3 regions of the Nonomuraea sp. NPDC049269 genome follow, and region 1 is predicted to be linked to each of the others. Evidence: riboswitches for the same ligand, from Rfam matches in the RefSeq annotation. Region 1 holds a riboswitch; each other region holds the start of a gene.
The links. Region 1 has a riboswitch for cobalamin ahead of ACGFNP_RS29600 (ribonucleoside-diphosphate reductase subunit alpha). Riboswitches for the same ligand answer to the same signal wherever they lie in the genome.

Region 1 (3,499 bases):
CACCTGCGGCTCGATGCACTCGTAGCAACCGGCGATGGAGGCGATCGTCGCGGTCGGCGCGATGGCGACCATCAGCGAGTTGCGCAGCCCGGTCGTGGCGATCTTCGCGCGCAGCGCGTCCCAGCGCGGCGACCCGGCGGCGGCGTAGTGGTCGGGGTGCAGGACGCCGCCCGCCGCCCTGGTGTCGGCGTACGACGGGTGCCGGCCGCGCTCGACGGCCAGGTCGGCGGAGGTGTCGTAGGCGGCCAGGGCGATCTCCTCGGCGACGCGCGTGGACAGACCCAGCGCCTCGGGCGAGTCGAACGGCAGCCTGAGCGCGAAGAACACGTCGGCCAGGCCCATCACGCCGAGCCCGATCGGCCGCCAGCGCTTGTTGGCCGCCTCGGCCTCGGGCGTCGGGTAGAAGCCCAGGTCGATGGTCCGGTCCAGGAAGCGCACGGCCGTACGGACGGTCTGGCGCAGCCGGTCCCAGTCGACGCCGCCGTCGACCAGGTGGGCGGCGAGGTTGATCGAGCCCAGGTTGCAGACCGCCGTCTCGCCGTCGCTGGTGACCTCGAGGATCTCGGTGCACAGGTTGGACAGGTGGATGACGTTCTCGGGCCTGGCCGTCTGGTTGGAGGTGCGGTTGGCGGCGTCCTTGAACGTCATCCAGCCGTTGCCGGTCTGGGCGAGGGTACGCATCATCCGCCCGTACAGGGTCCGGGCGGGCAACTGCCGGGTGTAGCGGCCCTCGGCCTCGTAGGCGCGGTAGGCGCGGGTGAACGCCTCGCCGTACAGGTCGGTGAGGTCGGGGACCTCCTTGGGGTCGAACAGCGACCAGACCTCGTCGGCCTCCACCCGGCGCATGAACTCGTCCGGCACCCAGTTGGCCAGGTTCAGGTTGTGCGTACGTCGGGCGTCCTCGCCCGTGTTGTCGCGGAGCTCCAGGAACTCCTCGACATCGGCGTGCCAGGTCTCCAGGTAGACGCAGGCCGCACCCTTGCGACGGCCGCCCTGGTTGACCGCGGCGACGGAGGAGTCGAGCGTGCGCAGCCAGGGCACGATGCCGTTGGAATGCCCGTTGGTCCCCCTGATGAGGGATCCGCGCGAGCGCACCCGGGTCCAGGCGATGCCGATGCCTCCGGCGTACTTCGACAACCTGGCCACCTGCCCGTAGCGGTCGTAGATCGACTCCAGCTCGTCGCGCGGCGAGTCGAGCAGGAAGCACGACGACAGCTGCGGCCGGCGCGAACCCGAGTTGAACAGCGTCGGCGAGCTCGGCAGGTACGACAGCGTGGACATGAGGGCGTAGAGCTCGGCGGCCTCGGCGACCGTCTCCGACAGCCCGCAGGCCACGCGCAGCAGGAAGTGCTGGGGCCGTTCGAGCACCGCCCGCGACTCCGGGTGACGCAGCAGGTAGCGGTCGTAGACCGTACGCAGGCCGAAGTACTCGAAGCGCTCGTCCGCCTCGCCGGAGACGAGCGCGTCGAGCTCGGCGGCGTTGGCGCCGACGAACGCGGCGAGCGAGTCCTGGATCAGCCCTGCGGCGTGGGTGGCGGCGATGGACTCGGAGAAGGTCCGCACGCCGTGCCCGGCCGCCTCGTCGGCGATCTCCTCGGCCAGGAGCCGGGCGGCGACCCGGGAGTTCGCCGGGTCGGTGATCACCCGGGCGGCGGCCTCCTCGATGGCCAGCCGCCGGTCGGCGGTGGCCGACCGCGGATCGACAATGGTCTGCGTCACGTGCTCTCTCCTCGCGAGCTCATCCTCGTGAGGGCGCGCGAGAGCACGGCGGCGCTGGAGTTCTCGGCCGCGACGCCCCCGGCCCTCCCTCGAGGCCCTGGACACTTCGATGGGCGGAGCCGGGTGGCTCCCCCAACGTCACCGGCAGGTCTTCGGGCTCGCGGGCGTGGTCCTGCCCACTACTGGGCCGGCTTCCTACTGGCCGTCGCTTCCCGGATCTCTCCAGTGCTCGTGACGGCGGTCGTTCCCGCTCACCGCTGCGGGGCAGCCCCGGAATCGCACCAGGTTCCCTTTTGCTCCGCCCCGAGGGGCGAACCAGCGACGACCAGGATCCTACATCTAGTGGCCCTTCTCGCAACTACCCCAGCATGTTGTGTCAGCCGTGTCGAGCATGCCGAGATCGCGGAGCACGGCCCTGGTCCTGCCGATCTCCGAGGCGAGCCACTGTTCGAAGTCGTCGCCGCTGAGCGGGATCGAGGTCCAGCCCTCCGTGCGGCAGGCCGCCCGCCAGGTGGCGGACTCCGTGACCTCGTCGCAGAGCCGGATGGCGAAGTCCTTCCTGTCCTCGGTCATCCCCTCGGGCCCGACCGCCGCGCACCAGTCGGCGAAGTCGAGCCGCACCCCGCACTCCAGCAGGCTCGGCGCCTCGACACCGTCCACCCGGCGCGCGCTGGAGACGGCGAGCACCCGGACCCAGCCCTTGTCGATGGCCTTGCGCCAGTCCGCGAGCGTGCCGGTCGCCGCCGCGGCCTTGCCGCCGAGAAGCGCCGACGTGGCCTCCGCGCTGCCGGGGAAGCCGGTGTAGTCGACCTGCCGGGTGTCGGCGCCGAGCCCCTTGGCGATCAGCCCGAACAGCAGGTGGTCGGGCTCGCCCTGCGGCCCGCCCGTCAGCGGCGTACGGTCGGGGTGGGCGAGCAGGTGCGCGCCGAACTGGTCGAAGGTGGCGAACTTGGAGTTGGCGGGCACCACCACGACCTCGATCTGGCCGGTGAGCCTGGCCAGCGGCGTGGCGGTGTCGAGCAGGGACAGCCCGTTGTTGAGCTCGGTCGCGGCCAGCGCGGGCAGCCCTGTGACGGTGATCCTGGTGGCGGGCGGGGTGCCGGAGACCGGGAAACCCTCCCCGCGGGCGGCCTCGACGAGGGCCCGGGCGACGCGGGCCCAGCGTCCGCCACCGGGAACGATCGCGAACCGGCCCAGCATGCGGGCCGCGCTGACGGCGCTGCTTCCGAGGTTGCTCTCCGTGCCACACCCTGTCGCGCAGGCCATCATCCCAAGGCCGAGCGCGAAGAACCCCCGTCGGCGCATGGCGGTCCCTCCCCTCGCACCCCAGCAACTACCCCACGTCACCGACACTTAACCCATCGTCACACATCGGGCACTCACTACCGGAGATCACGAAAAGTCACGAAAAGCTCGGGAGCGCTTCTAGGAGTGCTTCTGGCCGACGCCGACGAGCAGGTACGAGGGCAGCGAGGGCTCGCTGACCAGCCTGGGCCGGTCGGGACGCCAGTCGGGGGCGTGCACCAGGCCCGGCTCGACCAGTTCGAAGTCCCCGAAGAACGCCCGGATCTCCCTTGGGGTCCGGTCGGTGCCGGCCCCGGCCGACGTGGGCCGGTAGAGCGCCGCCGTGCCCTCGTCGAAACGCCCGCGCGAGGTCGCGTGGGTGAGCACCAGATGGCTGCCGGGCGCCACCGCCTCGCGCAGCCTGGTCACCATCTTGCCCGGGTCGCGGGCGTCCGGGAGGAAGTGCAGGATCGAGACCAGCAGCACGCCCACCGGC
Region 2 (3,499 bases), on a different contig from region 1:
TCCACGTAGAGCACGCCGCGGTGCGCGGCGGCCAGCAGGCCGGGCTCGAACGCCTTCACGCCCTCGGTCAGCGCCCGCTCCACGTCGAGCGAGCCGGCCAGGCGGTCCTCGGAGGCGCCGACGGGCAGCTCCACCAGCGAGGCGGGGCGGCGTAGCCACTGCTCGCCCGGCTCGTGCGGCCCGTCGGGGCACTCGTCGCCCGGTGCGGCGGGATCGCAGGCGAAGCGGCAGCCCGCCACGACGTCCACGGGCGGGAGCTGGGCGGCCAGCGCGCGGACGATGGTGGACTTGGCGGTGCCCTTCTCGCCGCGTACGAGCACGCCGCCCACGCGCGGCGAGACGGCGTTGAGCACCAGCGCCAGCTTCAGGTCCGCGAGCCCGACGACGGCGCTGAACGGGTAGGTGACGATCAAAGGGTGGCCTTCCGGTTGACATGCGCGACGCGCCAGCCGCCGCGTGTGCTGGACAGTTCGGTGGTGGACAACGGCGCCAGGTCGAAGCGGGTGGTGACCAGGGGGTTCAGCCCGAGCGCGTGGCCAAGGGCGGCCCTGATCACTCCCACGTCGCAGATCACGATGGCGGGGGACCGGCGTTCCGCGTCGAGCCAGGCCGCGACGCGGGCCGCCAGCGCGGCCAGGCTCTCCCCGCCGTGGGGCGTGGCGTGCGGGTCGGCGAGCCAGCTCGCCAGGGCGTCCGGCTCGGCCTCCGCGACCTTCGCGTACGGCAGGCCGCGCCAACTGCCGTGATCGGCCTCCGCGAGAGCCTGGACCACCGACGGCCGCAGTCCCATGGCGGCGGCGGTCTGATCGGCGGCCCTGGCCGGGGCCACCAGCGCGAGACCCGTCCAGGATCTGGCCCTGGCCAGGGCGGCGGCTCTGGCTAGGCTCGACGGGTCGGCGTTCTCGTCCATGGGGAAGCAGGCCGACCGCGTTCCCGGTGTGCCGGCCTGCCGTACGAACAGCACCTCTCTCAGCTCGGTGTGGGCACCGCGACGGGAACCGCGGCCGGGCGGCGGGCCGCTCGATCGCAGGCCCAGCCGAAGAGCACGCCGAACGCGGTCCAGAAGACCAGTTGCGTACCCAGCGACGCGAGCCTGAACTCCCACAGCAAGGTCGCGGGGAAGTTCGCGGGCACCTCGTTGACCGCGGGCAGCAGCGCCCAGGCGGCGATCACCGGCACCAGGAACGTCACCACCGTGACGAGCCAGCGTGCCCACGGCCCGCCCTGCGTCCGCCGCCCACTCGCCACCGCGATCGCGGTCGAGGCCAGCCCGACCCCGATCATGATCACGTAGAGCAGGGTGCGGCTGTTGATCGTCTCCGGATCGCCGACCGCTGGTGGGTTGGCGGGATATTTCAGGAATGGAAGGAGAATGATGGCCACGAAAGCGGTGGCCGCGGCGGCCAGCGCGAGCCCGCCCTCGGAGCGAGGGCCGACCCGCCCCCGCAACCCCGCGAACACCAGGGCGAACACTCCGCCCACGGCCAGCCCGTACAACCCGGTGGCCAGGAACAGCCCGGCTTTCTGGCCGGGTCTGCTGACCACCGCCTCCTCTCCATGATTGTGACCGGCCGCCTCGGCCGCGGGCGGCTGGGCGGCTTCCTCCAGGGCGATCGCGCTGTCCACACTCGGCTCGCCGAAGGCGAACGCGAAACCACCGGCGATCAGCCCGGCCAGCAGGCCCAGAAGCAGCCCCCTGACCAGCAGGGTGCGCACCACGCCGACCCCTAGTGGCACGGCACGCCGAGCAGGTGCCGCCCGTCGTGCATGAGTTCGTGGAGGTAGTTGCCGGTCTGTGAGATCGCTCCGTTGTCCATCAGGACCAGATAGGCCACCAACAGGAGCAGGGGTACGGCCAGCAGCCATGGGCGCAGGCGGGGGAAGGGAACGGACGTGGGAGTGGTCAGGCCACTCATAGTGCCTCCTCAGGGATGACGCGTCCCAACAAACGAGGTCACGGTGGCCAAGCGACCTGGCTCCCGGGATCTACGTCCCGGATACAGTGGCGCGTCCGCACCGGCTTCTCACCGGATTTCCCTTGGCCAATCGTGAAATCTACCGGAACGTATCCCTTCATCCCGTTCGCGTCAACACGCACACCATGAACGCGCAGCTCACAGAGCTCACACCGGCACGTCCACGCGGGCGACAAGCTTGAGTGCGGTCTTCCGCGACCGGGTCAGCCGTACGGCCAGCGCGGCGAGAGCCGGCACAGGCAGGACCAGGTACACCAGGCCGGCCAGCCCCTGGTCGGCCGCCACACTCGCCACGCCGCGCGGAGCCACCTGCGAGAACCACTCCTGGCCCAGCACCGGCCCGGCCAGCAGGAACAGGCCGACCACCACCTGTACCGCGACGACAGCCGCGAGCACCCACGCGCGATCCCGCCGCGTGATCGGCCGCGGCAGGGGATCGACCCCGGCCAGCAGCCAGCAGGACAGCAGCCCGGTGCCGAAGAACAGCACCTGGGTGAGCAGGTGGACCGCCTGGTTGGCGGTCGACCAGGCCAGCCAGCCGGTGCCGTACAGGACGACGACCGGCAGCACGTAAAGGGCCAGGGCGGCGATCGGATGAGTGAGCCGCGCGGCCAGGCGGCTGCGCAGGAGCGCCGAGGCGAGGTCGCCGTACTGCGATCCGGGGGTGATGGCCCGCGCGGTCAGGGTCAGCGGCGCCCCGAAGGCCAGCAGCAGCGGCCCGATGACGTTGAGCACCGTGTACTGCAGGGCGTGCGCCGACGGCATCGCCCGCGCGTAGCCGCTCACGCCGCCCACGAGCACCGCCGCCAGCACCGCCAGCCCGGCGAACCAGGCGAGCGTACGGCCCACCGGCCACGGGTCGCCGGTACGGGCCAGCCTGCGCACCCCGGCCAGATAACCGGCGGCCGGAAGCGCCAGGGCGAGCAGGACCAGCGGGTTGAGCCGGATCTCGGTGATCAGCGCGCCGATCGAGTAGGGCGCCAGGTCGTAGCCCAGCAGGTCGTTGTGGCCGCCGATGGCGGGTGGCGCGGAGCGCGACAGGCCGGCGGCCAGTCCCGTCGCCGCGGCCATCACCATCAACTCGCCGGCGGCCAGCCGGGTGAAGGTGCCTCGTGTCGTACGTTCGGCGATCGCGGCGATGGTGCGGCGGCGGTGGATCATCCCGAACACGCCCAAGGCCACCAGCGCCGTCACCTTGCCCAGGACGAGCAGACCGTACCGGGTCGTCCACAGTTGCGGCACCGAGTCCATCCGGACCCAGGCCCCGGCCACGCCGGACACCGTCACCGCGACGAAGCAGCACAGGGCCAGCGTGCTGAACCGGGCCACGACGCTCGCGAGCCGGTCCGAATTCCGGAAGTGGACCAGCACGGCCGCCAGCCCGCCGACCCAGACGGCCGCCGCGAGCAGATGCGTCATGAGCGCGGAGACCGCGATGTCGTGATCTCCGGCCGACGCGGCGTGGCCGACGTAGACCGGAGGAAGCAGGCCGAACCCGGCGGTCACCAGCAAGGCGACCCCCG
Region 3 (3,499 bases), on a different contig from region 1:
CCGCGCTCGGCCCCGGCACCTACGGCCGCGACCAGGACCTCGAGTCGCTCGACGTGGAGGTCTGGGACCGCACGATGGCGGTGAACCTGCGCGGCGCCCTGCTCATGGTCAAGCACGCGGCCCCCGTGATGGCCGACGGCGGCGCCTTCGTCCTCACCTCGTCGGTCTCGGGCCTCCTGGGCGACGTGGCGCACGTCGCCTACGGCACCTCCAAGGCGGCGCTGACCGGTTTCGTGCGCTACGTGGCCACCAAGTACGGCTCGCGCGGCATCCGCTGCAACGCCGTCGCCCCCGCCCTGGTCCTGACCGACGTGGCCGCGCAGGCCCTCGGCCGGGACCGGCTGGCCGACAAGGCGGCCGAGCGCCTGCTGCCCTGGGCCTGCACCCCGGAGGACGTGGCCGACCTCGTCGCCTTCCTCACCTCGGGCGAGTCGCGGTGCATCACGGGACAGACCATCGTCATCGACTCCGGCACCCTCGCCCACCGCCCCGAGCATGCCCTGCGCCAATGGCGCGACGCCGCTGAATGACTCTAGGGTTCTTCAAGCGGATCAAAGGGGGATGTATGGAGCCGGTGTCGGTCGGTTTGATCGGAGCGGGGCCGTGGGCGGAGCGCGCGCACGCGCCGATGCTGGTCAAGAGTCCGTATCTCCGTTTCGCCGGGGTATGGGCGCGCCGTCCGGAGGCCGCCGCCGGGCTGGGGGCGCCGGTGTTCGAGCGGATCGAGGAGCTGTTCGACGCGTGCGAGGCCGTGGCGTTCTGCGTGCCGCCGGGCGTACAGGCCGAGTTGGGGGTGCGCGCCGCGCGGGCCGGGAAGGCGCTGCTGCTGGAGAAGCCGCTCGCCGACTCACTGGAGAACGCGCGGCGCCTCGCGGACGCCGTGCGCGAGGCCGGGGTGGCCTCGCAGCTCGTCCTCACCATGCGCTACACCACGCAGGTCAGAGAGTTCCTGGCGCGCTGCGCCGGCATCGAGGCGTTCGGCGGCCACGCCGCGAACATCTCCAACGTCCTGCTGGGCGGCCACCCCTTCGGCACCCCGTGGCGGCTCCAGCGCGGCGCGCTCCTGGACGTCGGGCCGCACGTGATCGACCTGCTCGACGCCGCGCTCGGCCCGGTGACCGGCGTACGCGCGCACGGGAACCCGCTCGGCTGGACCGGCCTGCTGCTCGACCACGAGGGCGGCGCGGTCAGCGAGGCGTCGCTGAGCATGGCCGCCGCCGGCGACCTGCCGCCATCGAGCATCGCGGTGTACGGCAGAACGGGCAACGCGGTGCTGCTGCCCGGCGACGACGATCCGTTCGCGACCATCGCCGAGGAGTTCGCGCGGACCGTACGCCAGGGCGGCGGACACCCGCTGGACGCGGCCCACGGGCTCCGGCTGCAGCGGATCATCGCCGAGGCGGAGACCCAGTTGGCCACCCCTTGACTTAGCTTCCATCCGGAGCATTGATAGCGTCTGTCCGACGCGCAGAGTTGCAGCGAAGTCCGGTGCGAGTCCGGCGCTGTCCCGCAACTGTCATAGCCAGGTCGCCTGCCTCCGCGCTGACGTCATCAACCCTCGTGGAAAAGGGTGATCCGTCGCTCTCAGCGGGTCTCTCGGTTCCGACAGTGTGAAAGGACTTCTCGTGAGGCCCGTACGCACGGCCTTCGCGGGCGCGCTGCTGGGAACGCTCGTTCTGACCGGATGCGGCCAGAACAGCACTACCACCACCCCGTCACCCGCGAGCTCAACCGGCTCGACCGGCTCCACCGCCTACCCCGTAACGGTCGAGGCGGCCAACGGCAAGGTCACCATCGCCAAGAAGCCGGAGCGGATCGTCTCGCTCTCCGCCAGCCACACCGAGACGCTCTTCGCCATCGGCGCGGGCCCCCAGGTCATCGCGGTGGACGACCAGTCCAACTACCCGGCCGGCGTCCCCAAGACCGACCTGTCCGGCTTCAAGCCGAACGTCGAGGCCATCGTCGCCCAGAAGCCCGACCTGGTCGTCGTCTCCAACGACATCGACAAGGTGGTCGCCGAGCTGGGCAAGCTGAACGTGCCGGTCCTCCTGGAACCGGCCGCCACCAAGCTCGACGAGGCGTACGACGAGATCACCGACCTCGGCGCCGCCACTGGCAACACCGACAAGGCCGGACAAGTCGTGACAGGCATGAAGACGGCCCTGGACAAGCTCGCGGCGAACGCCCCCAAGGGCAAAAAACTCACCTACTACCACGAACTCGACCAGACCCCCTACGCTGCGACGTCGAGCACGTTCATCGGGCAGATCTACGGCATGTTCGGCCTCACCAACATCGCCGACAAGGCGCCGGACCCGGCGGGCGGTTATCCCAAGCTGTCGGCGGAGTTCGTCGCCCAGGCCGACCCCGACCTGATCTTCCTGGCGGACGTGAAGTGCTGCCAGCAGAGCAGGGACACGCTGGCCAAGCGGCCCGGCTGGAAGGGACTGTCGGCCATCAAGAGCGACCAGGTGATCCAGCTCGACGACGACCTCGCCTCGCGCTGGGGCCCGCGGGTCGTCGACCTGGCCCAGTCCATCAGTGACGCGGTCGCCAAGGCGGCCACCCGCTAGTGAGGTCCAGCCTGATGTGGACGGTGGGTGCGCTGGGCGTGCTCGCCGTCTCCATGGTGGCCGGGCTGCTCGGCGGGGCCGCCGACATCTCGCCGTGGCAGGTGGTGCTCCAGGCGGTCGACTGGCTGCCGTACGTGCACGTGGACTCGGGGCTGGCGCCCGTGGAACAGGGGCTGCTGTTCGAGCTGCGGCTGCCCAGAGTGCTGGTGGCGGCCGTGGTCGGCGGGCTGCTGGCCATCGCGGGGGCCGGCTACCAGGGGGTGTTCCGCAACCCGCTGGCCGACCCGTACCTGCTCGGCGCCGCCGCCGGAGCCGGGCTGACCACCACCGTGGTCATCGTGCTCGTGCCGACCCCCGTGGTCGGCATCCCGGTGGCCGCCTTCGTGGGGGCCGTGGGCGGGGTGTTCCTGGCGTACGTGCTCGGGAACACCGCCGGCCGCGCGGGCGGCACCGCCACGCTGGTGCTCGCCGGGGTGGCCGTCACCTCGTTCCTCACCGCGATCCAGACGTTCATCCAGCAGTTCAAGGTCGAGGAGTTGCAGCGCATCTACTCCTGGATCCTGGGCGACGTGGGCGGCGGGTGGGACCAGTTCTGGCTGGTGCTGCCGTACGCCGTCGTCTCTTCGGTGCTGCTGCTCGCGCACGGGCGGATGCTCGACGTGCTCTCGGTGGGGGACGAGGAGGCCACCAGCCTGGGCGTGCGGGCCGGTCGGGTCCGGCTGGCGGTCCTGCTGGCCGCGTCCCTGGCCACCGCGGCGGCCGTGGCGGTGAGCGGTCTCATCGGGTTCGTCGGCATTGTCATCCCGCATGTGGTCAGGCGGCTGGCGGGCGGCTCGTACCGGATCGTGCTGCCGCTGTCGCTGATCGGCGGCGCCGCCTTCCTCGTGCTCGCCGACCTGATCGCGCGCACCGTCATCGCCCCCGCC

Region 2: it holds a riboswitch for cobalamin, as region 1 does, so the genes downstream of both, ACGFNP_RS36645 (CbtB domain-containing protein) here and ACGFNP_RS29600 (ribonucleoside-diphosphate reductase subunit alpha) in region 1, are expected to answer to the same signal.
Region 3: it holds a riboswitch for cobalamin, as region 1 does, so the genes downstream of both, ACGFNP_RS55525 (ABC transporter substrate-binding protein) here and ACGFNP_RS29600 (ribonucleoside-diphosphate reductase subunit alpha) in region 1, are expected to answer to the same signal.

Annotation. Positions count from the first base shown of each region.
Region 1 is NZ_JBICSO010000005.1:446,130-449,628, reverse strand. Features, by position in the region: gene ACGFNP_RS29600 (ribonucleoside-diphosphate reductase subunit alpha) at 1-1,719, opposite strand, end outside; cobalamin riboswitch at 1,845-2,054, opposite strand; gene ACGFNP_RS29595 (tripartite tricarboxylate transporter substrate-binding protein) at 2,059-3,024, opposite strand; gene ACGFNP_RS29590 (SAM-dependent methyltransferase) at 3,145-3,499, opposite strand, start outside.
Region 2 is NZ_JBICSO010000007.1:229,220-232,718, reverse strand. Features, by position in the region: gene ACGFNP_RS36660 (magnesium chelatase subunit D family protein) at 1-413, opposite strand, end outside; gene ACGFNP_RS36655 (histidine phosphatase family protein) at 410-964, opposite strand; gene ACGFNP_RS36650 (CbtA family protein) at 970-1,719, opposite strand; gene ACGFNP_RS36645 (CbtB domain-containing protein) at 1,728-1,916, opposite strand; adenosylcobalamin (AdoCbl) riboswitch at 1,917-2,065, opposite strand; gene ACGFNP_RS36640 (cytochrome c oxidase assembly protein) at 2,124-3,499, opposite strand, start outside.
Region 3 is NZ_JBICSO010000013.1:322,429-325,927, reverse strand. Features, by position in the region: gene ACGFNP_RS55535 (SDR family NAD(P)-dependent oxidoreductase) at 1-530, shown strand, start outside; gene ACGFNP_RS55530 (Gfo/Idh/MocA family oxidoreductase) at 566-1,426, shown strand; cobalamin riboswitch at 1,434-1,554, shown strand; gene ACGFNP_RS55525 (ABC transporter substrate-binding protein) at 1,626-2,573, shown strand; gene ACGFNP_RS55520 (iron ABC transporter permease) at 2,588-3,499, shown strand, end outside.